DNA from 2 places in the Glutamicibacter bergerei genome. Region 1 is predicted to be linked to the other one. Evidence: predicted binding sites of a transcription regulator. Region 1 holds the regulator's gene; the other holds the start of a gene.
What was found. Region 1 encodes HspR, which represses chaperone genes until heat shock. Its sites were predicted from a motif close to AAGTTGAGTCNNNNNGACTCAACTT; they were not measured.
Positions count from the first base shown of each region.

Region 1 (15,068 bases):
TTTTCGGCCTGCGAGCGCAGCTCATCTAGCTTCACCTTCAGATCACCTACGCGGTTCAGCCCTGACTTCTCCGCATCCCATTGGGCATTGAGCGCATCGAGGGTTTCCTTCTTATCGGCCATATCCATACGAAGCGCGTCGAGGCGTTCGATGGACCCCGGATCGGTCTCCCCGGCGAGCGCGAGCTCTTCCATGGTCAGCCTGTCCACTTCACGGCGCAGCTCATCGATTTCCTCGGGAGCCGAGTCAATCTCCATACGCAGGCGGCTGGCCGCCTCATCGACCAGGTCAATGGCTTTGTCCGGCAACTGTCGCCCGGAGATGTACCTGTTAGACAGCGTAGAAGCAGCCACGAGTGCCGAGTCGGCGATGGACACCTTGTGGTGTGCTTCGTAGCGTTCCTTGAGTCCGCGCAGGATTGCGATCGTGTCATCCACGCTTGGCTCCCCCACATAGACCTGCGCAAAGCGACGCTCCAGTGCCGGGTCTTTTTCGATATTTTCGCGGTACTCATCCAGCGTGGTGGCGCCGATCAGGCGTAGTTCACCGCGCGCGAGCATTGGCTTGAGCATATTGCCGGCATCCATAGCGCCTTCGGAAGCGCCAGCGCCTACGACGGTATGAATCTCATCGATGAATGTGACAATCTGTCCGTCCGAGGCTTTGATCTCTTCGAGTACAGACTTCAGGCGTTCTTCGAACTCGCCACGGTATTTCGCGCCGGCAATCATAGATCCGAGGTCTAGCGAGATGAGCGTCTTTCCTCGCAGCGACTCTGGAACGTCTCCGGCGATCATGCGCTGAGCGAGTCCTTCAACCACGGCGGTTTTACCTACGCCAGGCTCACCGATGAGCACCGGGTTATTTTTGGTGCGCCGGGAGAGTACCTGGACCACGCGGCGGATTTCCTTATCGCGGCCGATGACCGGATCGAGTTTGCCCGAGCGGGCTAGCGCGGTCATATCCGTGCCGAATTTCTCTAGGGCTTGGAAGGTGTCTTCCGGGTTGGGGTTATCAACCTTGCGGTCCCCACGGATAGTGGGCAACGTTGCCACCAACAATTCCCGGGTAGCCCCGGAGTCGCGCAGCGCTTCGCCGGCCTTGGTCTGGTCAGAGGCTAAGGCGATCAGCAGGTGTTCGGTGGAGACATAGGTGTCCCCCATGTTGTTCGCGATCTCCTGTGCGGTGCTGACTACTTGGAGCAATTGACGAGAGAATTGGGCTTGAGCCACCGAGGATCCCGAATTAGCAGGCAAGGTATTGATAGCCGTACTAGATTTCACCGAGAGCGCTTCAACGTCCAGACCTGCGGTTTTCAGTAATGCCACGGCAACCGAGTCTCGCTGATCCAACAAGGCCTTCAGCAAGTGAGCTGGTTCGATCTGCGGGTTTCCCGCGGTCGAAGCATTCATACCGGAAGCAGATAGAGCCTCCTGGCTCTTGGTGGTGAGCTTGGTGTCCACGCGAATCCTTTCTCTCTGAGGGTGAACCCATAAACTTGAGTGTACTTAACTCAACTCTACTCCTGGTGTTCTTATTCCGCATCAACTAAATTTTTCTCGATTGCTCCACGCGTCATCAAACGGCAACGACCCACCGGCCCACAGCATGGCTAGTTAGAACTAGTACCAGTGCGTGATTCGTCGCCGAAAACTAGCTTGGGGCTCAGTGATTCGCCGAAATATCCAGACTCCCGCACCTATTGACCTACTATCCGTAGCTCAAATCAGTTCAAATCTTGGGGACCGGAAATAATGCCGAAGTCTACTGTTCGCTCGGTCACGCGCCGTCGATTTTTGACGTTGGCGTCGGCCAGCGTAACCCTGGGCGCTACCAACGCCTGCGCTGTGCGTCGTGTTGTTCCCTCAGAACGCGCAGTAAGTTTCGGCTTTGAAAACATTGTCACTGACACCCCGCGCTGGGAACACTATGCTCAACAGCTTCGTCAGGTAAATGCCACGGGGCTCTCACTCAGCGTTGGCCACACCGATTGGACCGCATTCAACTGGGAAGCACGGCCGCAGGCCTCCGCGGATGGCGTGGCCAGTAGCGGCCGAGACTACGTTGCTGAAGCTATCCACGCGCTCAGACCAGAACTGACTGGCAATTCGGAAATCACCCTAACTATCGACACCTTGTGTCCAGCAATCATCGCGGCTGACCCGAGCATTGCCGGTGTCAATCCACAAGGCGAAGCATCCTATGACTTTCCTAGCGTGAGTTCTTTAGAAAGCGGAATAGCCGGAGACCTACTAGTGCAGCTGGCAGGTGAGATTTGTGCCAGGTACAAGCCGAACCGAATTTCATTGACCGAGCTAATGTTTGACGACTTCACCTTCGGAACCCCAGATTTACGCTCCTTCAGCAAGCACAGTGGCAAGAAAGACTGGCCGCGAACCTCCACCGGGGAAATTGACACCGCGCACCCGAGTCTTGGAATCTGGCGTTCGGCCGCTCTGGCCAACTTGTTGTCTCGAATTAGTACCGCGGCCCAGGCTCATGGAGTACTCCTGGATATGGACGTCAGGGCCTCCTGGGCAAACCCGGACGGTGACCGGGCGGCTTCCCCGGTCATGCCTACGAAACCTTGCTCTCCGCGGCGGATCGACTCATCATATGGAACTACTTCTCCATCAATGCGAGTACCCCAGACTATGGTGGTCGGCTGGCCTGGTCGTTGCAGCAAAGATTTCCTGGACGGTTCGTCATGTCGACAGGGCTTTGGGCGCAAAACTCGGCGCTGGCACCAGAACAACTTGCTTCCGCACTACAAACTATCTCGGAAGCTGGCCCGGTTGCCGTCTCGGTGACTCCCGTGAGTTTGATGACTCAAGAACATTGGGATGTGCTCGCAAGAGCTTGGAAACTCTGAACGCAGACGTTGCGTCACACCTTGCATAACGCGCAGACTAGAGCATGCCCAATCCAGATTCCACTGCCCACCACGCCCCACATCCGGCTCAACTGGCTGACGAGTTTATTGAGCAACACCGGAAAATGCTTCTGGAATGCCTCGATGGGCTAAGCGAGACCGAAGCAAAAATGCATCTGGTCTCTTCCAAGACCACGTTGCTTGGCCTGGTAAAGCACGTGACCTTCGTGGAACGAGTCTGGTTTGGCGAGGCCGTCACCGGTGCCTCACGAGCGGACCTAGGAATTGTGCAAACACCTGATCAATCCTTTGATCTGGCGGCCGAAGACACTATTGAATCGATCCAGCGCGCTTACCGGGACGCTATTTCGCTGTCCCGTACAGCTCGCGCAGAGTTGGCCGATGATGCGCTTCTTCCAGGTAACCGCCGTGGCCCCTTGCCATTAGCTTGGGTCCAACTCCACGTTCTTCGGGAACTGGCCCAGCACTGTGGGCACGCTGATATTTTGCGCGAACAAATCCTGCAGCACCGACAGCAAAAAGCTTAGACACAACCAAGTAAGCAAAAGCCGGTCCATACGGAACCGGCTCTAGCTTAGTTGCATAAAATTTAGCGTCGCATCCCTGCGATGTAATAATCCGAAGGAACAATTTCCTTCCCTAGCGGCATCAAAGATACCGGGATCATTTTGAGGTTTGCGATACCTAGCGGGATGCCAATAATGGAAACGAACATCGGGATCGCGGTCACCACGTGACCGATGGCGATCCAGATTCCAGCGAAAACTAACCAAATAATATTTCCCAGTGTCGAAAAGGCTCCTACCGGGCCGCGGTCGACGACGGTGCGGCCAAAGGGCCACAAGGCGTAACCGGCGATCCTAAAGGAAGCGATACCAAACGGAATGGTGACGATGAGCAGGCAGCAGATAATTCCGGCCAGAACATACCCCAACGCTAACCACAGGCCGCCGAATAGTAGCCAAATGATATTCAAGATGCCACGCACTAAATCTGTCATGCTTCTAGCATGACAGCGCTTCGCTAGTCCGCGCTATAGGGGAACACCCGGAACGCCCCCTAGTATTTGTGACAAAAATGAATTATGGGTGTGCAACGCCCTACGAATTTCTGGTGGGCCTCCTCCGGTCCTCGGCTAGGATTAATGATCATGAGTGAACGTAGCGACGCGCAACCCGAAGGCACCGACAACATGGCCAAAGATCCTTCCCTGTTTCGTGCCGACCCGGTCTCCTTTGTGCGCCGAGGTAATCGGCTCCAAGGACGCCGCGCGGCTGCATGGGAGCGCAATGCCGAAAGCTACGTCATTGAGCCACCTCGCAAGATTGCCGACACCTCTGTGGCAGATGACTTCCGTTTGGACCCTGAACAGGCTTTTGGTCGCGTGGCCCCGCTCATCGTGGAGATTGGTACAGGCTTAGGCGAATGCATTGCCAACGCTGCCAAGGATGATCCAGAGCGAAACTACCTTGCCGTGGAGGTTTATCTTCCGGGATTAGCCCAGCTAATGCTCAAGGTCGAGTCCTTTGAACTGGAAAACGTTCGCGCGGTCCAGGCCAATGCTCCAGAGGTCTTGGACGTGATGCTCGAAGAGAGCAGCGCCGACGAATTGTGGATCTTCTTCTCAGATCCATGGCACAAGCCTCGTCACCACAAGCGTCGACTGATCACTTCCTCATTCTTGGACAAGGTCGCCCGTGTATTAAAGCCTGGTGGAACACTTCGACTGGCCACCGACTGGTCTAACTACGCCGAACAAATGCGTGAGGTACTCGAAGCTCACCCACTATTTGAAAATCAGCATCCAGGCGCGCATTCGGGAACGGAAAGCAACCTCACCAAGGTTCGCGCCAACGGTATGGAAGGCTTTGATCCAGAACCTGACTTTGTTGATGAGCGAGGTGGCTGGGCACCACGTTTTGAACGTCGTATCCTCACCAGCTTTGAAGGCAAAGCTTTGAAGGCCGGACGTTTGGTCTTTGATCTGGCCTATACCCGGGAAGCTAAGTAACTTTACAAATCTAAGGCTCCTGGCTGCAATACACTTGCAGGCATGAGCCTTAGTGCAACCCCCACCCTGAAATTTGCCGGCGTCCGCCTGGAACAGTTGAACCGCAAGCATTCAGCTGACTTGGGCGCCATCGTTAGCCACGGTTCACTGGATCAAGTGTGGTTTACTAAGACGCCTTCGGCACAGGGCATGGACGCTGAGATATCGCGCCGGCTCGCTTTCCAGGCCGAGGGCCAGATGGCACCGTTCGCGATCATCGATGAACACAGTGGCAACGCGGTGGGCGCAACAACCTATTTGAATATCAGCGAAGCGAACCGACGGGTAGAAATCGGTTCCACTTTCCTTGGCACCGATTTCCAGGGAACCGGCATAAACGCTGCAGCGAAATATCTTTTGTTGCAGCGCGCCTTCGAAGAACTCGACTGCTTGTCCGTGGCCTTTTGCACTCATTGGCATAACCAGCAGTCACGCGCGGCGATCGCCCGACTAGGCGCGAAGCAAGACGGCGTGCTGCGCAATCACATGTATGACGCGAGCACTGGGACTCTGCGTGACACCGTGATTTTCTCGATCCTGCCACAGGAGTGGCCCGCCGTCAGGCAAGGGCTCTTGGCCCGGTTGGCCAAGCACGGCCGTTTGTAATTCACCGATACTTAGGTGAGTAACTTTTTCGCCGCGTCTTCACGTAATTGCACCTTACGAATTTTGCCGGTGACGGTAATCGGAAATTCATCGAGGATCATGGCATAGGCAGGAATTTTGTACTGTGCCAGTTGACCGTGGGCAAAGGCCCTGAGGTCCTCAATGGTCAGCGGGTCCTTGCCCGCCTTCATCTTGATACAGGCACAAATTTCCTCACCATATTTTTCATCTGGAATTCCCACCACCGAGACATCCTCAATATCTGGGTGTTTGAAGAAGAACTCTTCAATCTCTCGAGGATAGATGTTCTCACCGCCGCGAATCACCATATCCTTGATGCGCCCCACAATGACGCAATATCCGTCTTCGCGCATGACCGCGAGGTCCCCGGTATGCAACCAGTTCTCCGAATCAATTGTTTCCTTGGTTTTGGCTTCGTCATTCCAATAACCGAGCATCACCGAGTAGCCGCGAGTGCAATATTCTCCCGGTTCTCCACGTTCCACAGTTTCCCCGGTCGCTGGATCCACGATTTTGACTTCCAAATGCGGGTGGACGCGGCCAATGGTTTCGGTACGTGCCTCTAAATCATCATCCGCCCTCGTCTGGCAGGACACTGGGCTGGTTTCGGTCATTCCGTAGGCGATGGATACCTCGGACATGTTCATATCTTCTAGGCAACCGCGCATCACTTCAACCGGGCAAACCGATCCGGCCATGATTCCGGTACGCAAGGTACTCAAATCATGGGTACCAAAACTTGGGTGATTTTGCATCGCAATAAACATGGTGGGAACCCCATAAACACCGGTGCATTTTTCTTCGGCCACTACTCGCAGGGTAGCTTCAGCATCAAAGCTCGGGGCCGGGATCACCATGGTGGTTCCGTGACTTGTGCATCCCAGATTTCCCATCACCATGCCGAAGCAGTGGTAAAAAGGCACCGGGATGCAGAGTCGGTCTTCGGGACCTAGCCGAATAGTTTCAGTGACAAAAAATCCGTTATTCAGAATATTTCGGTGGCTGAGTGTCGCGCCCTTGGGATATCCCGTAGTACCAGAGGTGTACTGAATATTGATGGCTTGATCTGGTTCGGTCAGCGCCAGACGTTGGCTAACCAAGGCCGGATCTATACCTTGACCTGCTTCGATAAGTCCGGCCCAGTCAGCGGTGTCCAGATAGACCACGCGTTCCAAGGTCGGAGTATCCACGGCACAACGTTCAACCATTTCACGATACATACTCGTTTTGAAACTGGTCATGGTGATCAGCATCCGTAGGCCGCTGTGATTGACCGCGTAGGAATACTCATGACTTCGATAGGTGGGATTAACATTGACCAAGATGACACCGATTTTTGCTGTGGCGTACTGAGTCAAGGTCCATTCGGCGCAGTTTGGCGCCCAAACTCCCACCCTATCCCCCGGTTCTAAACCAGCTGAGAGAAGTCCACGCGCTAAATCGTTAACCGCTAGGTCCAGCTCATTCCAGGTCCAGCGCCGACCGGTGAAGGCTTCCACCAGTGCTTCACGCTCTCCATACAATGCGACGGTGCGTTCTAGGTTGGCGCCGATAGTGTCGTGGAGAAGTTCCGAAGTGGTATCGCCCTGTGCATAGGATTTCATCGCTTGGCCCTCAGATCCTGAGTCTCAGAAATGCCGACTTTTACCTGATCAGGGGTCGTAACTAATGGGTTCTCCCGCACGAAGCTCTCCATCCTCAAAACAGTTGGGTTGCGCAGCTTTTATTCCGGATACGGCTATCCGGGACGCAACAACGTGACCCACGATAGGTGAGGTGGATCACGTAGTTTTGAGACTAATGATTTTACCGACGGATTACTAGCCGAACACGACCAACGGAGGAAAACTATCTGCCAATGGCACGGCGCGTTGTAAATAGTGTCACCGTTGGTTCGCGGCGAGCCGGACGCATTCCGCGGGCCATGGAAACCACATCTCCGGCGGCGGTTCCGGCGGCGAACACACGGGTTTGGCCTTGCTGGACGGCGCGCAATTCATCGCGTAATTCGCCGACCTGGTTTTGCAGAAAAGACACCTGGTTTTGCAGCTCGATAATGCGTTTAATGCCTTCGAGCGACACGCCCTCTTTGCTCAGCTGCTGCACCTGGCGCAATAGTGAAACGTCGCGCTGGGAATATCGTCGCTGCTTACCCGATTGACGGCTGGGTGAGACCAATCCGATGCGATCATACTGGCGCAGGGTCTGCGGGTGCATATCTGCTAGTTGTGCGGCGACTGAAATGACGAACACAGGTCTTAGGAACTCGTGGGCCATGAATCTCAGTCTCCGTTTCTCCCCCAAATGTAGGGGATAAATGTATTGTCTACGTGAGTGTGCCCCTTGCGAAGCACACTCACGTATCGGGCCAATCTTTAGCTTAGAGCTTGGCCTTAGCAGCCAGCGCCTGTCGAGGATCTTCACCCTCGGTAGCCGCCGCGAACTCTTCGATGGCTGCTTTCGCCTTATCGTTCAGGTTCTGCGGAATGACCACATCTAACACGATCAGCATGTCGCCGGTCGCCTTGGAGGTCTTCACCCCGCGCCCTTTCAGACGTAAGGTCCGCCCCGAGTTTGAACCGGCTGGTACCTTCATGGCAACTTCTTCGCCATCCAAGGTTGGCACATGAATTTTTGCCCCGAGCGCGGCCTCATCAAAGGTGATTGGCACGTGCACACGAATATTGTTCTCTTCGCGTTTGAAGTACGGGTGTTCGGTAACCTTCACCTTCACCAGCAGGTCGCCGTTTCCGGCTGGTCCTGACTGACCGCGACCGCGCACACGTACCGATTGACCGTCCTTGATTCCTGCAGGAACACGCACGTCAATGACTTCACCGCTTTGCTCACGCAAACCGATAGTGGTGCCCTTGATAGATCCGGCGAAGGAAATCGTGGTGCTTGCGGTGCGGTCCGCGCCCTTGCGAGGCGGGGCACTTTGTCCAAAGCCGCCACCGAAACCGCCGCCACCGAACAGATCAGAGAAATCTGGTTGTCCGCCGCGACCGCGTGGCGCCCCTCCCCCACCAAAGAGGTTGGAGAACATGTCATCAAAGCCTGCTTGGCCGCCTGGTGCGCCGCCGGGGCCTCCGGCGCTGAAACGCGCTCCGCCGCCCATAGCGCGAATCGCGTCATACTGCTCACGCTCTTCTTTGTCCGAAAGCACCGAGTTAGCCTCGGAGATGTCTTTGAACTTCCGCTCGGCTTCCGCATCACCCTGATTAGTATCCGGGTGGTATTTACGTGCTAGCTTACGGTACGCCTTCTTGATGTCCGCCTCGCTGGCGTCCTTGGAGACGCCCAGAATGGCGTAAAAGTCTTTGTCGATCCAGTCCTGACTTGCCATCAGGGCCCCCTTTCTTTTGACTACCGATTTGAAACTGCCCACTGTCGAGGTTTCGGCAGTGGGCAGTTTCGTTATCTAGATGTGTGGCTACTCGCCGGTGGCTACTAGCACCTGCGCGGCACGCATGGTGTAGTTTCCCTTACGGTAACCGGCTCGCAGTACCTGTCCCACATGATCCGCTGGGATCTCTGGGACCGGCTGGCGGAGCAACGCCTCGTGAACGTTGGGATCAAATTCGACCCCAGCCTCATCGATTCGTTCCAGGCCGTGAGTTGCCAAGACCGTGTCCAGCTTCTTAGCGATAGCCGCGAACGGGCCATCTGCTAAGTCACCATGAGCACGTGCCGCATCGATATCATCAAGCACCGGCAGCAACGTGGCGAGCACCGACTGAACGGCACTTTCACGTACTGCTACCCGGTCACGCTCTACGCGCTTGCGGTAGTTGACGTACTCGGCCTGCAAACGAAGCAGGTCGTTGCGAAGCTCGGATTCCTTTTCGGTAACTTCAGCCTGTGCCTCTTCGACACCTGCAGCAGCCTCGTTCAGGATCGCCTCGGCCTGACCCAGGGCGTCAGCGTTTGGCTGCACGTCGGCTGCCTCTGGCTGGTTCTCCGGCTCCTGGCCGGAGTTTTCGTTCTGGTCCTGTGCCTCGGACATATTCCCTTGCTCCCTACTTCTTGTCGGCTTCGTCTTCGTCGATTACCTCGGCGTCGACGATGTCTTCATCAGCGTTTGGAGCCTGCTCGCCTGCAGGTGCTTCGGCGCCTTCGGCGGCGGTGTTGGCGTAGATTGCCTCGCCCAGCTTGGTCTGCGAAGCCTGAAGCTTCTCAAACGCTGCCTTGACCTCGTCGTCGTTGTCCTGCTTCTCCAAGGCTTCCTTCAGTGCGTCAACGTCGGCCTGAACCTCGGTCTTGACCTCTTCTGGAAGCTTCTCATCGTTGTCCTTGATGAGCTTGTCTACCGAGTAAGCTGCCTGCTCGGCGGCGTTACGGGTCTCGGCTGCCTCGCGGCGGGCCTTGTCCTCTTCGGCGTGAGCTTCGGCTTCCTGAACCATGCGCTCGATGTCTTCCTTCGACAGCGAGGAGCCGCCGGTGATGGTCATCGACTGCTCGGTACCGGTGCCCTTATCCTTAGCGGATACGTGCACGATGCCGTTGGCGTCGATGTCGAAGGTGACCTCAACCTGTGGGATGCCGCGAGGTGCCGGTGCGATACCGGTCAGCTCGAAGGTGCCCAGTGGCTTGTTGTCGCGGGTGAACTCGCGCTCACCCTGGAAGACCTGGATCGATACCGAAGGCTGGTTGTCCTCGGCGGTGGTGAAGGTCTCCGAACGCTTGGTTGGGATCGCGGTGTTGCGCTCGATCAGCTTGGTCATCACGCCGCCCTTGGTTTCAATACCCAGGGACAGTGGGGTGACGTCGATGAGCAATACGTCCTTGCGCTCACCCTTCAGCACGCCAGCCTGCAGGGCTGCACCAACGGCAACAACCTCATCTGGGTTGACGCCCTTGTTGGCTTCCTTGCCGGCCAGGTCCTTGACCAGCTCTGCCACTGCTGGCATACGGGTCGAACCGCCAACGAGGATCACGTGTGCGATCTCCGAAACCTTAACTCCGGCTTCCTTGATGACATCGTTGAATGGCTTGCGGGTGCGCTCCAGCAGATCCTTGGTCAGTTCCTGGAACTTAGCACGCGAGAGGTGCTCGTCTAGGTGAACCGGGCCATCGGCGGTGACCGAGAGGTACTGCAGGGAGATGTTGGTGCTGGTAGCCGAGGACAGTTCCTTCTTGGCCTGCTCAGCAGCTTCCTTCAGACGCTGCAGTGCAATCTTGTCCTTGGACAGGTCTGCACCCTTCTGCTTAGCCTGAGCCAGCAGCCAATCTACGATGCGCTGATCCCAGTCGTCGCCACCGAGGCGGTTATCGCCCGAGGTGGAGCGAACCTGGATGGTGGAGAATCCGTCGTCATCCTTGCCAACTTCGAGCAGGGAAACGTCGAAGGTACCGCCACCGAGGTCGAAGACCAAGATGAGTTCGTCTTCTTTACCCTTTTCCAGACCGTAAGCCAGAGCGGCTGCGGTTGGCTCGTTGACAATGCGCAGTACGTTCAAGCCTGCGATTTCGCCGGCTTCCTTGGTGGACTGACGCTCAGCATCGTTGAAGTATGCAGGAACGGTGATGACCGCGTCGGTGACCTTTTCGCCCAAGTAGGACTCGGCGTCGTTCTTCAGCTTCATCAGGGTACGAGCAGAAATTTCCTGAGCGGTGTACTTCTTCTCGTCCACGTTGATGGACCAGTCGGTACCCATGTGACGCTTGACCGAAGCGATGGTGCGGTCAATGTTGTTCACTGCCTGGCGCTTGGCGATATCGCCAACCAGAACTTCGCCGCTCTTCGAGAAAGCAACGATGGACGGGGTGGTGCGGTTACCTTCCGCGTTTGCGATAACGGTTGGCTCGCCACCTTCGAGCACGGATACGACCGAGTTGGTGGTTCCTAGGTCAATGCCTACTGCACGCGACATATTGGCTCTCCTTTGCCTTGAATTGTTAAGTACTAACGCTTGGGGCGGATACCCCAGTTGAGCGTTCTGGACTCAACTTTACTCACTGTCTTTTTTGACTGTCAAATTAACTTGAGCGAACTTGACTCAACTTTGCGTTCTGTCTTCTTCAACGAACAAAGGGCAAGAATGATTCCCATGCCGAAAAATAATTTTCAGACACAGGACACCCAAGGCATTCAAGGACAATCCACCCTGCGCTCCCGGCGCCTCAACCTACCGAAAAAACGGTCCTTCCGGGAGCTGGATCGCCGCACCCAGGTTGCTGTCATCCTCGCTGGAATTATCGAGCTGACTTTGATGTTTGCAGCCTTGTGCGATCTTCGTCGACGCCCCGTTCAGCTGGCGAGAGGGCCAAAACCACTGTGGGCCGTGGTCAGTTGCCTCAACGTACTAGGAAGCATTTCCTACTTTGTCTTTGGGCGTCGCAAAGACCCTCAAAACTGATTTACAGACACAATGGAACAACCCGCTCTCGTGATGACGAGAGCGGGTTGTTCGCTGTCAGCGTGGACGCTTTGGCAATGAAAAACTCGATTGCCACACTGGCTAGATCAGTTCATCTACCAACAATGGTCCTGCGAATAATCCCTACAGATGGTCCAGTAGGAATGCTCCGTTCTACTACTTAGCCGAGCCCTGAGGTTCCACTAGGACTGCCGCGGTGCGCGCCGGAATAGTCAGCTCACCGGTGGCACTGTCGAACGAAGTTGACTTCACCCGGTCATCACTGCCTTTCGCAAGAGACTTGGCAAGCGAGTAGTCGTGACCTACCAGCTCCTCAAGCTTTTGCGTGCTCTCCTTCGGCGAGGCATTGAAGAGGACTAAGGCACCGTCATGCTTGCGATCGACATCCTTACCCACCGTGTCGTCAATGCGCATCACGATAATTCCCGGTTCAGCCTCAGACCCACCCAGCGGGAAGCTCACCTTTTGCCCAATGAGATCAGCTGAGCCCAATCGCAAGAGTCCAACTTCCTTGCGGGTCTGCAACAAGTCCAAGGCTGCCCCTTCAGCATCAGCCATGGCCTTGGCATCCGGCTTGAGCGCAGGGTCTTCTAATAGTGGAGCCATCAGATCCCACTTCTCCCCGTTATCTGCCTCGGGCGGAAGACCCGAGCCAAAAGTATTTTCCACTCCGGAGAAGTCGATGCGGTTGAACCAGTCCCCCGAGTTATAGGAATTTCGGTCCAAAGACTTTGAACGCAATAACTCGGTTCCGGCATGCCAGAACGGAACAGCTTGTGAATACATCACGGTTGCTTGCGAGAGAGTATTCATCCGCACCCGATCCTCCATGGAAGTATCTCGTGGCAACTTGAGCACAGTGAGGTCGTAGAGCGTTTCATTATCGTGCGCGTCAACATAGTTGATCACTTCTCCCGGCTGCGAAGCATAGCCTGCTTTCGCTCCGCGGTAATCCAATTCATCACCACGGTGCACACTGCCATCCGAAGCGAGGAATTCGAAGTCTGCGAGATTGCCAGCCAAGCCGAGCTTCACTAGGTCGGTTTCGTGGCCGAGATCTTTCAACGCTTCCTCGGTGCTCCCATTGACCTTATTACCGTTGGGATCCGTTCCCAAACCAGTACCAAAGCCCTGACGGAATGTTGAGGATGAATCAACAGGACTGCCACCATGAACGGCATCGCGCAGTCGGTCGTTAAAGGTCCCGATGCCGGTACCGTTCATTTGCCCCTGAGTCGCTTGATAGAAGCGAGCATTGTCCGCCACCTCACCAAAGTTCCATCCTTCGCCATAGAGGTAAATGGACTTGCCGTCCACTCCGTCACGTCCCGGCTTCAGTTCATCTAATGCACTGCGTACGGCTTCCATGGTTTCTCGTGAGTGGTGGCCCATGAGGTCAAAACGGAATCCATCAACCTTATAGTCCTTGGCCCACACCACCAGGGCATCAACCATCAGTTTCTGCGCCGCAGCGTGTTCCGTGGCCAGGTTCTGACAGCAGGACGAGGTTTCCACTTTCCCGGTGGCATCAAGTCGGTGGTAGTAGCCAGGCACGATCTTATCCAGCACACTGCGATCGGCTTGACCCGAGGCTGCGGTGTGGTTGAACACCTGATCAAGCACTACTTCTAGCCCCATGCTGTGCAAGGATCCAACCATCGAGCGGAATTCTTCGACACGGTTCGCTCCTTCAGGGTTCGTGGCGTACGAACCTTCCGGAGCCATGAAATGGAAGGGGTCGTACCCCCAGTTGAATCCGTCTTCATCACCGTGGGCAGTAACGCACTCTTGTTGTTTGCTGGAAGCTGCCGGCAGCGACTTCAGATCACAGTCCGTCTCAACACGTTGTGACTGTTCCTCCTCAATGGTGGCGATATCAAAACTTGGCAGCAGGTGAACGGTAGTCAGGCCAGCCTCGGAAAGCTGTTTGAGCTGTTTACTCCCGGCCCCATTTGCTCCAAACGCTCCGTAGCGGCCCCGCTGATTCTCGGGCACCGAAGCATCTGAAATCGAGAAGTCACGGATCTGCAGTTCATAGATGCTGCGGTCCACGTTCTTTTCGACGTTTTTGGCTTTGGCCTTACGCCACTGTTTTGGCTGGTGGTGAGGGTCTTCCAAGCTCACCGCGACCGAGTGGGTGGAATTAGTGGTCAACGCAACCGAATATGGATCGGTAACAATATTCGTTTCGATCTTGCCCGTTTCAGGGACAAAGACCTGAACTTCCCACCGGTACTTCGCCTCAGCCATCTGAGGTTTACCCTTTACCGTCCACACACCGCTGTCCTTCGAATAGCTAGCAGCGTATCGTGCAGTCTTCTCCTTCTTGTCAGTAATCAGCAGTGTTGTTTTTTGGGCCGTGGGTGCCCAGAGCCTAAAGGTAGGGCGTTTTCCGGTGAAGCTCACGCCGAGTTCTACATCGTCAAGCGCCTTGGCATAGAGATCATCAATGACACCAGCACTCTGAACTCCGGTGAAGGCGGTGAGTTTCTGGGTATCCCCTTCGCCATCAAATCGTGCCAATGCCAGTTGTGAACGCAATGCAGAGGCTACGTCTTCGCGATCTAGCTCAACACGCAAGGCACGGTAGTCGGCAAGGTGTGGGAACTTCTTGCGTTGTTCGGCACTCAACCCACCAATAATTTCTTTGAGCTCGATTGGCTTCGCACCGGAGATCTCTTCTCCCTCCAATTTCAAGCTGGCGTCCTTTGAAGCGTAGAGGGCATAGTTTTCACCAGTGCCTAGATCACGAGGAATCGCTAGGGTGTCAGCGGAAATCCACTGCGCTTTCATTTGACCAACGCCGGCGACTGTTTGGGTGTCAGAACCAAACTGCAACAGGTGAGTCTTCGAGTCGTAGCTGAAGCTCACTGGCTTTCCTTCGGTTACCGAAAGACTGTAGTTAGCACCTCCGGCGGCACCGTCAACGCCATAATTTTCGTCCCACCCGAAGTTGTGTGACACCTTAAATTCGTAGGTACCAGCCGGGATCTTCTCCGTAGTGAATTCGTAGGTACCGTCAGCATCAGCGTCCGCCATTAAAGTAGCGAGACAGGTTGGATCCCAGTCGGATTTACAGCCCAATTCGTCTTGAAAACTTCCCGGTAAGGTGATCATC
Region 1 covers NZ_CM137131.1:2,662,296-2,677,363, forward strand. Annotated here, with positions in the region: gene clpB (ATP-dependent chaperone ClpB) at 1-1,463, opposite strand, end outside; gene ACX5K5_RS12405 (hypothetical protein) at 1,755-2,810, shown strand; gene ACX5K5_RS12410 (DinB family protein) at 2,917-3,420, shown strand; gene ACX5K5_RS12415 (YccF domain-containing protein) at 3,483-3,893, opposite strand; gene trmB (tRNA (guanosine(46)-N7)-methyltransferase TrmB) at 4,044-4,904, shown strand; gene ACX5K5_RS12425 (GNAT family N-acetyltransferase) at 4,947-5,549, shown strand; gene ACX5K5_RS12430 (AMP-binding protein) at 5,561-7,174, opposite strand; gene ACX5K5_RS12435 (heat shock protein transcriptional repressor HspR) at 7,419-7,847, opposite strand; gene ACX5K5_RS12440 (DnaJ C-terminal domain-containing protein) at 7,951-8,916, opposite strand; gene ACX5K5_RS12445 (nucleotide exchange factor GrpE) at 9,004-9,576, opposite strand; gene dnaK (molecular chaperone DnaK) at 9,590-11,443, opposite strand; gene ACX5K5_RS12455 (PLD nuclease N-terminal domain-containing protein) at 11,501-11,929, shown strand; gene pulA (pullulanase-type alpha-1,6-glucosidase) at 12,107-15,068, opposite strand, start outside.

Region 2 (15,068 bases), 1.3 Mb from region 1:
GTCGCGGAAGGGAGCCGACATCAGCATTAAGCTGGTCAAGGTCAGCGGCGTGAGCACCGAATTAAGTGCAGGCCATTTTCCCGCCACTCGTGTGGCCAAGTCTTTGGCAACAAAAAAAGTCAGGGTAATCGAGGCAGCCATGGTGAGCGTAACCGACACCCAGTAGGGGAAAAATGCCATCGGCAAGAACAAAATAGCCGCAAATGTCGGGTAAGTAAACGGTAGCCCAGGCGAATTCACCGGACCCACGAACGGTCCATAAAGGGCTTCGGGTTCACGCAATAGCGTCAAGGCACCTTCGCGATATACCGATAGATCCCACCCGGTCGGTTCAATGGCAACCAGCACAACAACTAGTGCCGCGACCATCAGAATTTCAAGGACTGCCGTGCCTGGATGGACCTTACGAAAAATTGAAGAACGAATCTTCTTACACCCCTTATGGTGATCGTTTTGAGCCAATCCGCCCGATTCGGCTTTTTACCCGCACCCCGCGATCATTCGACCGGCGGCCAAAGGCATACAACCACCCTATTTTATCGATTTATCGAGTTTTGTGTTGCACCTTCGGCTTCTTCACGTTTAACGCGCGCCACGTCACGCTTTATGGTTAGAAGGAAGGCACCGTTTCGGGTGTCTCGCTACGTTGGAGGTGCCAGATGAAAATACTTTTGATCAGTTGTGGAGATGTCGCGACCGAGGCAGGACTACGCTTTCATGCCGCCGGACATCAAGTCACCGCGTGGCGTCGTGATAGCTCGAAGCTCCCGGCGGTCTTCACCGGATATAACGTCGACCTACTCAAAGCGGATTCTTGGCCTCAGATTGATCCAGAAACTGATCTTGTCCTCTTCACCCCGGTACCTGCCACCCGTGATGTGACCGGATATGAGCGAGGCTATCTGCATACAGCGCACCGATTAATTGATACTTTAAAAGTCTCCTGCCCACGCCTCAAACGACTCATTTATGTGTCCTCTTCGGCGGTCCTTGGCGGTTCCGAGGGGCAACTGGTCAATGAGACCGCGCCCCTTGCACCGGCCCGTCCTACCGCGCAGGTGCTCGCCGATACCGAGACGTTGCTGGCCGCAAGTGGTTTGCCACTGACAATTCTGCGCGCTCCAGGAATTTATGGGCCGGGACGGACCAGACTGATCGATCTGGTGCGTTCAGGTTCGGCCCAGCTACCGACGCAGTCTCACTGGACTAACCGGATTCACCGCGACGATCTTGCCCAAGCCATCGTCCATGTGGCTTCGCTAGACCAAAAGGCCGAAGCACTGTATTTGGCTACCGACAGCGAACCAGCGCAACTCGCAGACGTTTATCGCTTCCTCGCCGAGGAACTTGGCTCAAAAATCCCCGAAATCTCAACCGAACCTCCAGCGTCGCGAAACGCCTCGGACCGTCGACTAAATAATGCGCGGCTTCTAGCGTCGGGTTTCATTCCACGTTTCCCAAGTTACCGCGAAGGTTACAAATCAATTCTTGCCAATGATTCGTCTCGTCATGCCTAGTTGAACAAGGCCTATGGAAACAATGAGCCCGCTAAACTCGAAGCCCCAGTGAAAGAAGGATCGCAGCGTGAATACTCTGTGGACACCGCGAATCAGCTGGGCGCAGCTTCCTGAACATGTCCGTAATGCGGTTGAAGTCATACTTGGCTCACCGGTCGTTGAAGCGCACGGCCAGCAAGGCGGGTTTTCTCCTGGCACGGCCGACAGGGTGCGTACCGCCGACGGACGTAGGGCGTTTGTTAAAGCCGTCGGTACCTCACTAAATGCTGTCACGCCGCGGCTGCATCGAGCCGAAGCGAAGATCTCTGCCCTACTACCCGGAAGATTGCCGGTCCCGAAGTACCTAGGATCATATGACAAACAGGGCTGGGTGGCACTGGTCCTTGAAGATATTCCGGGCTCCCATCCCAAGACACCGTGGACACGTGTCGAACTTGAACGGGTACTCGATTCGTTGCATGTATTAGGAAGCCATCCGGTACCGAGCACTTTGACTCATCTGCCCGCGTTGCACACCGAGGTGGCTGCTGAGTTCACCGGGTGGGACCGCATCGACATCGATCTGCAATCGAACTTAGATCCGTGGATTGCTGATCATCTCCCGCGACTTCAGGGCAGTGCGCGCACCGGATTATCTTGCCTCGAAGGGCAGTCTTTGGTGCACTCAGACATTCGTTCAGACAATCTTTTGCTGACCGAAGAAGGCGCCTACATCGTCGATTGGCCTTGGGCGTGTATTGGGGCTCCATGGTTTGATGCGTTATCGGTACTCATAAATGTGCGCTTGCATGACGCCGGGTTCGATGTAGCATCCGTCCTGGGTACCCACCCAGTTTTCGTAGGGCTATCGGCAGAAAATATTGATGGGTTTCTTGCCGGGATGTCCGGATATTTCATAGATGGTGCTCGGCAGCCCGCGCCGTCTGGTCTGCCCACCCTACGCAGTTTCCAACAAGCACAGGGTGAAGCGACCATCGGTTGGCTCCGTGAACGCTGGGAACCAACTGCCTAGTCTTCAATGAGTCGTAGCAATACCATTGAAGATTTTGCGCCATCACTTGCGGTTTCGAAAGCCCCGGTTGTAAGTCCACGCTGTTCTGTACAGTTCCCGCTAGTAGGCTCCAGGAATTACCGGACCTAAAATCGCAATGCAAAAGGCTCGGTTTATCATCGATCAACAATGAAAAACCGAGCCCTCAGCGATCAGATGTTTGCGCGGGGTTAGAAACCCTTACGCAAAGGGTTGAAGTGACGCGCCAAGGTGGAAACGGCCTGCCCGGTAATCTGCTCGGCGAGGATCTTGCCGGTCAATGGGCCTAGCGCAACACCCCACATGCCATGGCCACCGCCCACCGAGACGCGTGGAGAGGAGGTCTGTCCAACCAACGGCATGCCGTCGGCGGTGCATGGGCGTCCTCCCACCCACTCTTCTTTGCGGTTTTCCCAATTGATTCCTTGGTATACCGGTGCTGCAGCGGCGACAATTGCTTCGATGCGCTTTGGCTCCAGTTTATGGTTCACGTCGCGGAACTCCATAGTTCCGGCAATGCGGAACCGATCCCCCAATGGCGTGCAAGCAACGCGCTGGGAAGGGAAGTAAATCGGGTGCGTTGGCATGCTTTCTGGCTCAACCGTGAACGAGTAGCCGCGGCCCGCTTGGACCACCACGTTAACACCAAACTTCTTAGCCAGATCGGTCATCCATGCACCGGTAGCCATCACCACATGATCTGCGGTGATCGCCCGTCCCTCGGAGCCAATAACGGTCACCGATCCACCGTTATCGCGCACATCGGTGACGTTGAACGACCCGATGATGTCTCCACCCCGGGCCTCAACGGATTCGGCCAGTGATTCCATGAACTTTGGTGGGTTGAGGTAGCGCTGGTTTTTGATCGCTACGCCAGCTGCAACATTATTGGAGAGAGTCGGCTCGATAGCGCGTAGTTCATCACCGCTGAGCAACTCATAGTCCACGGAACCACCGGTCTTCTGAATCATCTCGAATTCATGCAGGAGCGCATCGCGGTCCTTGAACGAGGTGAAACCGGTAAGGAAAGGATCTGCTGGCTTGGTTTTTTCTGCCACACCAGGACCAGCCGCGGTGCCTTCGGCAAGCTCGTCAAAAGCATCCAACCCGTGGGTACCAATTTCGGAGTAAATACGCATGGCTTCTTCCCACTTTTTAGGAGTGGCGTGCCAGGTGAAACCAAGAAGGAAGCGCAGAAGCTTTCCATCAGCCTTCAACGGAATATATAGCGGTGAGGCCGGGTCAAACATCATCTTCAAACCATTAGAGAAGATTGATGGTTCTGCGATAGGCAAGGTCAATGCCGGAGTCAGCCAGCCCGCATTTCCCCACGACGAACCCGAAGCCACGCCGCCACGGTCCACTACGGTAACTTTGACGCCGGATTCTTGCAGGTACCAAGCCGTCGACAATCCGACGAATCCGGCACCAACAATTACGACATGATCCGGTGCTGGTGTTACCGTCATGGGCTACTCTCCTCAAAAGACTTTTTTAGCTCATCAAAAGAGCCTTATGTCTTCACTGTCGCGCGAACTGCAGGGAAAATCAACGAGCACTGAGGATTCAACGGTGACGGCAACCACATATCTGTGTGACTTGTATTTTTAACTGCGATTCGCACTTTCTACCGTAGAAAATACGGGTCTTTGAAAGTATCCCCTTGCTATCCCCGGCTCGCGATTACGCTGGCTCCCACTGAACAACGTCGATTTGAGCGTCCTGCGTAGACTGGAAGTGACGACCTTTTCCCGTTTAGCGAAGGAACAACAACAGATCATGGCATCACGCAAGCCCGCCAAGAAAAAGGCCTCCTCGGGCCATCCAGCACGCCAAGCTGGGGCTAGTAGCGCACCGTTTGAATCTGAAGTTCGACAGGCCTTACAGCCGTTCAAATCTCAGCTATTCCGCCACTTTCAAGCTGACGACCAACCATCAAGCGAAACACGCGCCGGCTTGGAAGGTCTCACCACCTTGTTGGTCGCTCATGCACAACTACGCAAGAGCGTAGATGTCACCACATTGGACCCCACCATTCTTGGCGAACAGCTGGGGCACCTAGCTTCCATAGGCAAAGAAGTCTCCGAGGCTAGCGCCGCCATCCTCAAGCACTACCTAACTTTCTTGGGCACCACCGCGAATTTTGGCGGCAGCGTTGAGGAATTCAAGGAAGTTTTTGAGTTTCTCTCTCGCATGGCCGGCGATTCACCCATCGTTGTTCCATTCATGGACGACGAGGAAGCCAACTCGGTCTTAGAATCCATGCCATTCGTTTATGCTGCACGTGAACTGATTGAATGGGTCGGCGAAGGCAAGCCGAGTGATCCAACAGGAATGATCAGTGGGCAAACGCTCCAAGAAGCAGCAGAAGCTCTGGGCCTCATGGTCACCGTTGATGAATCCAGTACACCAGAAGCGAATCCGTGGGAGCCCGAAGACGGAACCGTGGTAGCGGACTTGGCATCAATTCCCCGCTTGGCCGCTTACTGGGATGCCTTTATCGGCACTGCCATGCTTCGCTACAGCTCACCGCAGGCTGTACCGACCGATTCACTTCGCGAGGCACTCCTTGCATCCAGCGGAGCTGGCGCTCGTCTGATCAAGGAACTGCTCGCCGAGATCATCTACTCGCATGTGCTGATCAATACCTTGCAGACCCCCGGACAGGCCCAGGTTGCGGAGATGGTCGCCGGACTTCTCACCCACGCTGCCTCTTCGAAGCCGCCGCGCACCGAATTTGCATTGCACATCCCCTCCGAAGACGACCTGCCGATTGAGCAACACCACCTCATCTCGAGCCTTGAGATCGCGGTCCCACAGGTTGAAATCATCCTGCGCACCTTTGAACGCGAAGGCCTGCTGACTCTGGCAGAGGAAATCACCGTACCGGTGATCCTGCGGGCTGCACTTGAGCGCGCACTTTCTAAGGTGTCGGACCACGTTCTTGAAAATGACCCGTCGGGAGCTGGCGAGTAACCCTCGCGCAAAAGGCCAAAAGGTGGTCCTGGGCAGCAATTAAATTTGCTGCCCAGGACCCCCTTTATGTTTTTACAGTGCTTAGATGCTGCGAGTAGCGAACTGTGCGTCGTGGCGCGGAAGCCGGCCAAACCATGCGTCAGCACCTGGCTTACCAACGTTAACTATTAGGAACGACTTGTTGCGGCCATCGGCGTTCACCACGGCGTCAACCGCAGCTGCATCAAAGCCGGCCATTGGGCCAGCGGCTAAACCAACGGCGCGTACTGCCATGATGAAGTATCCGGCCTGCAACCATGCGTTGTTATTTCCGATAGCGGTGCGCGCACCCTGATCTTCAAACATTGCTTTGCGTTCTGGAGCATGTGGGAAGAATGATGGGAATTCTTCGTGCCACTCGGTATCGAACGAAAGAATGGCCAGGGCCGGTGCGGTCAGCGCTTTCTGTGCGTTAGTGCCGGCCATAGTCTCTGAAACCTTTTGACGAGCCTCAGCGCTTTTCACCCAAGTGATGCGCAGTGGCTGGTTATTCATGAGAGTTGGACCCATTTTCATGGTGTCGTAGATTGCATCAAGAACTTCATCTGAGACCGGCTCATCGCTAAAGGCGTTTGCACTACGGGCTTCGAAGAACAGCTGATCCGCCGCGTCCGAGTTAATGCTTAGCATTTCGTATGGCTGGGTTTCAGTCTGAACCGACATGTGATGCTCACTCTCGAAAGTTGATTGTATCCAAGAGGTATAACGGAAAACTCGGCCTAGGACATTCCGCATCAGCCATGTGAGCTGTAACACAACAGGTATCGGTGAGGTTATAAAAGGTACGTCGCGCCACTAACAAACTCAGGCGTGCGATGGGGGCACAACGCCGAAGAAAGATCAGTTCGTCCATGACGCAACGTACCTTTTAATCACTGCGGAACTCTTGATGATGCCACTCGCAAAACATCACCAATTTCCCTGCGGTGATCGGTCTTCACCGATACATCTATAACTTATCGCGATTCCAAGAAAAGCGAAATCATACTTAAGTAGGAGGGTAGGGCCTAGAACGGGATACTGGCAGTGAGTACCCACTGTCCATCTACAACCTCCGCATTGAACCGTCCGCCGAAGGCATTCATCCGGTCTCGCATACCAATAAGGCCAATTCCACCGACCGGCTGGTCACCCTTTATAGGTTTCGACTTCGGTATCTGATTAGTCATTTCAAGGATCGCGTTGGACCCAGAGATCTCTAAACGCAGATCACAGGAACCCTCGCGCTTGCCGTGTTTAATAATATTCGTCGTCGCTTCCTGCATCACTCGATACAACGCAGTCTGTGCAGAACGCGGAAGTTCAGAGATTTTTTCGTCGGTGTGAGAGGTCACAGAAAAACCGGAATCTTTTAGCCGTTGCGAAAAGATCTGCAGGCCTTGAACTGCATAAACAGTGGTTGCCGCGGGCTTATCGGCGCTGCCGCCCGACGAATCACTCATTGTCCCGTCGGTTCGCAATACATTGAGCATCAGTCTTAAGTCGTGGAGCGTCTCGGTACTGAGCTTTGCAATAATGTCGATTGCGTCCATGGCCGCCTGGCCACTGTTAGCAAATTTTGCAGCTTTAGACTGCATAGCCACCACGGTGATGTCATGGGCGACAATATCGTGCAAGTCCCGAGCGATGTTTTTACGTTCGAGTTCAATCGCGACTCGGTTTTGCTCGCGGCTCTCTTCCATCAGCTGAACCGCATTGAGATTGCGTTCGCGGAGGTTGAAAATAATTCGCGCGAGAACAAATGAGAGAACAGACAACGGTACAAGTGCCACCAGAAGGATCGCGTCATCACCGGCGCGAACTCCATATTGACCCATCCAAACGAGCACCAGCACCAGAAACCAATTGCGGATGATTCGAGAATCGACGGTGGCGGCAAAAACACTAAAAATAATCAGCGAAAAAACTAGCCACAAGAAAAGGCCGCCATCCCAAAAACCGAAATACAGGATCGCGAGAAACGCTCCAAGTGAGGTAGACGCCCACCTGAGCCCAATTGCTAATGACACCGACAACAGCAGTCCAACTACCGCACCGCGAATCGACCGTTCCGGAGTATTTTCGATTCCGCTGGTAAGTAGTGTTAGGAATTCAGTGGCGGTAATGCCGATTAGAACCGTCAAACCCGGCAAAACGATTATGCCTTGGCCCGCAAAACATTTGGTCAGGGCAGCCTTGACTCGTGAATTCATACGCCGAATACTTCACCGGAGGGGTGGTGAAGTCAAATAGGTGCTAGTTACACGCCACGTTATAGTTCCGGCAGAGCCAGGTTGAAAAGTCATTTCCCCATCCTGCCGGAGTCGCAACAGCCAGTCCCGAATAGGTAGACTCGGCCACCGGTGCCGCGGTTGCAGGTGCAGCTACAGCCAAAGGCGCCGCTACAAGTGCGGCCACTGCCAAAATCTTTAAAGCTTTCATTTCAAACCCCAAAACTATTGAACTTATATACTTCGATTTAAGGCAGGTTGACTCCTGAGCTGCCTCCCATTCAAAGGAAACCAATGGAACAGATTAAGGTCCTCATCGTTGATGATGAGCCTCTTATTCGGCACGCGCTTAGCACGATCCTAGCAACGGATCAGGGAATTGTAACTGTTAATTCGGTACAAAATGGGCAAGAAGCGGTGACCTACTGTGAAGCACACGAAGTAGATGTCGTACTCATGGATTTACAAATGCCAATCATGGATGGCATTGAAGCTACAAAGAACATTAAATCTTTAGAGGACAGCCCAGAAATCCTTGCAATTACCGCATTTTCCTCGGACGACTACCTAGTCCCGGTCCTTGTTGCGGGCGCCAGCGGTTACCTCGTTAAAGACACTGAACCAGGCGAAATTGTTAAGGCGGTTTATTCCGTTCACAATGGCTCAGCGGCCATCTCACCGTCGGTTTCGGCTGATTTAATCACCGCGGTTAGAAACGTTCAACGAACGCCCCAAGATACGGCGGACCTTATCGATGATCTGGGTCTAACTAATCGTGAAATGCAAATCCTTGGACTTCTCTCCGAGGGGTTCAATAACACGGAGACAAGCCGGCGCTTGAATATCTCCGAGGCTACGGTAAAAACCCATATGGCGAAGATCTTTATGAAATTAGAAGTACGTGACCGAGTCCAGGCACTCATTGCAGCAACACGGCTGGGGCTCATCGAGATCCCTCGTGACGCTTAAAAGCTGTGAACTACCACTCTTCTAGTTGCCTAACTCCACTTTGCGGGAATAGATTCTGTCGTATTACGTTGAACATGAGCATAGACCACTCAAGTTTCTACTAGGAGGCTCATCTTGCCAGCTTTTTTCGGACCACCGTCAGACGGCTCGTTCGAGGAATTCCTCTCCCGGTTCCTCTCCTCACGTGCCCAGGCCGCGCGCCCCATCGACATCACTCGTCTGCTCTCGCAGCGCACCCACGAAGCGGTATCCATCGCCGCCGGATTCGCCCACGAAAACGGACATTCAGAAATTGATGCGTTGCACCTACTTGTCGCGCTGCTCCGCACCGAGCCTGCCGGACAACACCTGAGCGCAATGGGTGTGGATCTTGAAGCCCTATCCAAGGACGCAATTCAGCGCCTGCCACGCCGCGAGGAGTCAACCGAGAAGCCTTCTCGTCTCTCCTCCGCTGCGCAGCGCAGTCTCTTTGATGCTTATCAGGTTGCTCGAAACTACGGTTCGACCTATATCGATCCGGAACACCTATTCCTGGCCTTCGTCTTCTCACCAGACTCCCCCGTGGGTATGTTGCTCGCACAACACGGCATCACTGGCCAAAGCCTGCAACAGGCAGCCATGGAGCAAGCCCAGCGTGCGCAGTCCGGCGAAGCTGAGACTGGCGAAGAACAAGATGTGTCAATGCTCGAACGCTACGGCACCGATTTGACCGCTTTGGCATCTGACGGGCAAATCGATCCGGTCATCGGTCGCGATGACGAATTGGCTCAAGTCGTTGAGATCTTGGCTCGTCGCACCAAAAACAACCCGGTACTTATCGGTGAAGCTGGCGTGGGTAAGACCGCGATCGCCGAAGGACTGGCTCGCGCCATTGTTGCCGGCGAAGTCCCGGAGCAAATCCGCGGAACTCAACTGATCTCCATTGACCTTCCAGGAATGCTCTCTGGAACGCGTTACCGCGGAGACTTTGAACAGCGCTTGACCGGACTGCTCGAGGAAGTCGCTGACGCGGAGGGGCAGACCATCATCTTTATTGATGAAATGCACCTGCTAGTTGGCGCTGGTTCCGGAGAATCCGGGAACATGGATGCAGCTAATATCCTCAAACCACGTCTAGCTCGCGGTGAACTGCACCTGATCGGCGCCACCACACTAGATGAATTCCGCAAGGTTGAAAAAGACTCGGCTCTGGTACGTCGCTTCGGCAAGGTCACCGTGGGAGAACCTTCTCAGGAAGTCGCCCTGGCGATCCTTGAAGGGTTGCAAGAATCATATGAAGATCACCACCAGGTGCAATACACCCCTGAGGCATTAAAAGCTGCGGTCTCGCTGTCGGCGCGCTACCTGACCGACCGTCGGTTGCCGGATAAGGCAATCGATCTGCTCGATATTGCTGGCGCTCGTAGGTCTATCGCCGCTGGTGGCACCGAGGACGTACAGGCACTACGCAATGAGCTGGTCGAGGCAGACCGTGAAAAGGCCCGTGCGATCGGCGAGGAACGTTATGAAGATGCCAGTGCATGGCGCGATCATAATGCCGCTCTCACTGAGCGCATCACCGCTGCCGAAAAGGCCGGTGATTCTGGGATTACTCGTGTAGTTGATGAAGCCCAAATTTCCGAGGTCATCTCTCGCTCCACCGGAATCCCGACCTCCCGGATCAACGGGGATGACAAGAACCGGTTGGCCTCCTTGGAAGAACAGTTGCATGCCTCGGTTATCGGTCAGCACGACGCAGTTGCGGCTGTCTCCCGTGCGGTGCGCCGTAGTCGTACCGGTTTAGCTCCGGCACAACGTCCTATTGGTTCCTTCTTGTTCCTCGGCCCGACCGGCGTGGGTAAAACCGAGCTGGCTAAGGCTCTAGCTAATAACCTGTTCGGTTCAGCCGATGCCTTAGTACGGATCGATATGAGCGAGTACGGAGAAAAGCACACCGTCTCGCGGCTCATCGGTGCCCCTCCAGGCTATGTGGGACACGACGAGCCAGGACAGCTAACCGAAAAGGTACGCCGCAACCCGTACTCGGTGATTTTGCTCGATGAAATCGAAAAGGCTCACCCCGATGTATTCAACGTGCTCTTGCAGGTCTTGGATGACGGACGTTTGACCGATACTGCCGGACGCACCGTCGACTTTTCCAATACCCTGATCTTGATGACCAGTAACCTCGGCGGCGAATACCTCGCGAACAAGGCCGGTAACTTTGGTTTCACCTCGGTCAATGCGAGTAGCGAGAAGGCCGAAATTCGGGCCAAGGTCATGGGCAAGGTGCGTGAGTTCATGCGTCCCGAGTTCCTGAACCGCCTGGACGAGGTACTACTCTTCGGTAAGCTCAGCGAGTCTGAGATTGCGCAGATTGTGAAGCTGGTTCTTGATGAGACCGGCAAGCACCTGGCGGAGCAGGAACTGAAACTTCACGTCACCGATGCTGCTGTTTCATGGTTGGCAAAGGAAGGCTACGATCCAGAATTCGGCGCTCGTCCACTGCGTCGCCTGGTTCAGCGCAAGGTCCAAGATGCCATTGCCGACCTGCTGATCGGTGACGAGCTCAACGCCGGCGACACCGTAGAGGTCGACTTCGCGGCAGGACAGCTAAAGGTTGCCAAGCAGGTCCCAGCCACGGAAATCGCACCAAGCGAACCGGTCATGGACTACTTCGGCAGCTAAGAAATTCCCTCAAGCGGGGCTAACGGATCATTTCGATCCGTTAGCCCCGCTTGTGTTTAATCGTCACTATCAATTCCAAGCTCTATGTCTTTACGGAACAATAAACGCGCATCTTGTCCTGTAGGAAGGCCTCGATAGACTGACAATTGACCAATACTCCGGAGGTTTCATGCGCTCGCGTCTTCTTTTTACCATTGCTGCCGTGTCTTTAGTGTTGGCAGGATGCTCAAGTCAGCCCGACGCGATTGTCTCGGCATCTGAACCGAACGACAAAGAGACTCACGCTCCTGTTGCTTCTACTTCAACTTCAGTTTCAGCTACTTCATCTGTTGAGGCGGCGGCTGTTTCGCCCACGCTAAAGGCAAGCGGACAGGACTGGGCTGATTCGAAAATCCAAGCTTGGTTGGATAATTCGGGCATCAAGTCGGTGAAGGGGTTCTATCCCCCAAACAATTTGATGATCAGTTGGAGCGGTTCAGAACCGGGGCATCTCGAAATAGTCCTTGATAACTCTTATCGATTCAACCAAGACGGAATGCTTCAAAGCTACGAACGTCCCACCGATGAACTTCGAATAATGGGCCTCGTGATGTTCGAAAGCATCGGTGAACAATCACCAGAATTAGAATCAGTAACGTTTGCTACCGAGAATGGGAAATACTCGGGCACTTACTCCCGAGCCCGAACTGGTGCCGATCCTAATGATCGTGACGCTTGGGCTGAAGAGAAGTATGTGCAGTGGCTCGATTCGATGAATGATACTTATGAGTCATTTTGCGGTGCGACCATCAAGAAACTTGCAACTTATCGTAGCTGCATCCCGACCGACCCACACGCGTACATTGATTCCGTAGAATCCCCTGATTTTGGCGAACTAGTAGTGACCTTGGCCCCCGGCAATTGGCAAGACAACACCTACGACACGAAATCACTTCCGGGCGTTAATTTTGTATCCGGAAACATGATGCTCAAGATCAATAGCAAGGCTCATGGAAATGAACAGGTGGAAAAGCTGACCGTTATCGTCGAGGGATCCGATGAAACGAGCACCGAGTTCAAAAATCCTCCCACGGAGTAGGTTCGCCACGGGCACCAGTCCCGACCCCTTGAACACCCCAGAAAGAACTACGCTTGATCCTATGAGCCAGGAAATACTTATCCCAGGGGAAGACGGCCACCTAAGCGCATCTCTAGACGTTGCGGATGATGCATTTGCGTTTCTCATCTTGGCTCACGGGTCAGGCGCTGGGAAAGATCACGACTTTATGACTGGGTTTGCTTCAGCCATAGTGCAGCACAGGGTCTCGGTGTTGCGCTTCAATTTTCCCTACATGGACGCCGGTAAAAAGTTCCCAGACAAGGCGCCGATTGCCGTTGCCGCGTGGAAACAAGTCCACCAGTGGGCCGCGGATAACCTTGCGGCCGGACTTCCCATTTTTACCGCAGGAAAATCTTTCGGTGGACGCATGGCTTCCCTTGCTGTCAGCGAGGGGATGCCCGCCGAAGCATTGATTTTCTTAGGCTACCCACTGCACGCCCCGAAGAAGGAAGACAAGCTCCGCGACGAGCACCTTTACCCACTAACTATTCCCATGCTTTTTCTTGAGGGAACCCGTGATCCATTCGCCAATCCAGCGATCATCAATCGTGTGGTCTCGAACCTGAACGCAGAGAGCCAAATTGTCTGGTTTGAAGGTGGGGACCATTCATTCAAGGTCGCCTACTCGGGCCGTTCGGTAACTCAGGATGGCGCCACATTAGCCGAGCCCACCGCCACGTTTATTCGTAGCCGGCTTAGCTAAGACTTCAAAAAGTCGTGTGGGTCGGACAGAAACTCTCGCCACTGCCTAATGAGTTCAAGTCGATCGTATTCACTTTCGCGCATACCCCACGAACCAATTTCTAAGATCTTCGCGCCAGGGAACGCTGCCAGAATGGGCGAATGAGTGGAAATGATTAGCTGAGAGCCTCGCTCTACTATTCCGCTCAACTTCCGCACCAAGGCAGTACATCCCGCTAAAGACAAAGCTGATTCAGGTTCGTCCAGAAGCCATAGTCCCTTGAGGTTTATTCGCTCATCGACGAGATCCAAGAAAGATTCGCCATGGCTACGCTCATGCAACGCAGAGCCCAACGCCGATTGTTCTAAGTATGTGTAGAAGGAATGCATGGTTTCTGCACGAAGAAAGAACCCCTTTCGCGAGGCAGCCGCACCACGTTGGAGTTTGAGCATTTGCGCGAGGGAAGATTCCGATGCTCGGGTCACGTGCATCGCGCCGGTAGAACCACCTTCCGGGTTCATCCCGTAGGCGATCGCCACCGCTTCGAGCAATGTAGATTTACCGACACCGTTTTCTCCCACGATCACGGTGACTCGACCCAAATCCAGACCTTCGAGAAGCAGTTGTCGCACCGGTGGCAAAACTAACGGCCATTGCACCGCAAGTGGTGCTCCCGGATCCAGCGACTCCACACGACGCACGGGCAAGAACAGGTCACTTTGATTCATCGCCACAGGTTGTCTATCGCTGTTGTTGCAAGAATCGGTAAACCTCGGTTTCATCTACGCCAGGGAACGCTCCGGTGGGCATCGCTGCCAAAAGGTGCGTATTTGCGCGAGTAGACGGCCATGCGTTTCCAAACCATTCGCTGGATAACTCCGCCGGCGGGCGTCTGCAACAGTTTTCATCTGGACACGTCGACTGGCAACGTTCCTTGGTGTCGCGGCCACGAAACCATTTAACATGCTCAAAAGGAACCCCGATGGATAGCGAATACAGCCCCGAAGAGTGCCGTTCGGTACGCGCAGTACACCAGTAGGTGCCATTTACCGTATCGGTGTACTGCTCGAAGGAACGGAATTTATCCATCTGTTCAAAGACCACGCGACTTGTCCAATAACGGCAAATGCTCTGCCCTTCGATAGCGCCGGTGTGATCCGCTGGGAAATTTACTCGGTCGTTTTCATAGGCCTTATGCAATATCCCCGATTCGTGGACCTTCTGAAAATGGCAGGTTACTCCCAGATGTTCTGTTGCCAAGTTGGTAAACCGGTGAGCTGCAGTTTCATAGGAGACCGCAAAGGCGTCGCGCAGATCCTCAATCGCGATTTCTCTTTTGGCCTTCGCCTGCCGCAAGAACTCGGTGGTTGATTTCTCAGGCATCATCAAGGCCGCGGCAAAGTAGTTCGTCGCGACGCGCTGGTCCAAAAAGTTCGCATAGCTGGTGGGGGCTTCGTGGCCCAGAATGTAGTGGCCCAACGCTTGAAGCAGTACCGAACGTGGGTCATGCTCGGAGCGACTGGCCTGTGTTAGATAGATTCTCTTGTTCTTCAAGTCAGTCACCGAGCGGGTGGAATGCGGAAGATTACCAACAAATCGGAGGCTGAATCCAAGGTGTTCAGCGATATCAGCTGCACGGTGATGCGATAGCGGTCCAGCGTCATGGCCCACTGCCGCAAGCACCTTCGAGGCTTCTTGCTCAATTTCCTTGTAGTAGTTATTACGCTGACGCATCTCTTGGCGTAGCGCGGTGTTTGCACGCCGCGCTTCTTCCGGAGTTGCAGCCTGTTCTTCAAGACGGCGTTCTAGTTCATTTTGTAATCCTACGAGTGATTCGAGTACGTCCATGGGTAAACGCGTACCTACGCGCACCTTCGGT
Region 2 covers NZ_CM137131.1:354,530-369,597, reverse strand. Annotated here, with positions in the region: gene ACX5K5_RS01735 (glycosyltransferase 87 family protein) at 1-369, opposite strand, end outside; gene ACX5K5_RS01730 (NAD(P)H-binding protein) at 660-1,517, shown strand; gene ACX5K5_RS01725 (aminoglycoside phosphotransferase family protein) at 1,585-2,529, shown strand; gene ACX5K5_RS01720 (NAD(P)/FAD-dependent oxidoreductase) at 2,739-4,016, opposite strand; gene ACX5K5_RS01715 (hypothetical protein) at 4,327-5,523, shown strand; gene ACX5K5_RS01710 (malonic semialdehyde reductase) at 5,605-6,225, opposite strand; gene ACX5K5_RS01705 (sensor histidine kinase) at 6,570-7,754, opposite strand; gene ACX5K5_RS01700 (response regulator) at 8,067-8,741, shown strand; gene ACX5K5_RS01695 (ATP-dependent Clp protease ATP-binding subunit) at 8,856-11,408, shown strand; gene ACX5K5_RS01690 (hypothetical protein) at 11,578-12,486, shown strand; gene ACX5K5_RS01685 (alpha/beta hydrolase family protein) at 12,548-13,210, shown strand; gene ACX5K5_RS01680 (AAA family ATPase) at 13,207-13,917, opposite strand; gene ACX5K5_RS01675 (helix-turn-helix transcriptional regulator) at 13,931-15,068, opposite strand, start outside.
Region 2: the regulator HspR is predicted to act here: its motif matches at 8,813-8,837, upstream of ACX5K5_RS01695 (ATP-dependent Clp protease ATP-binding subunit).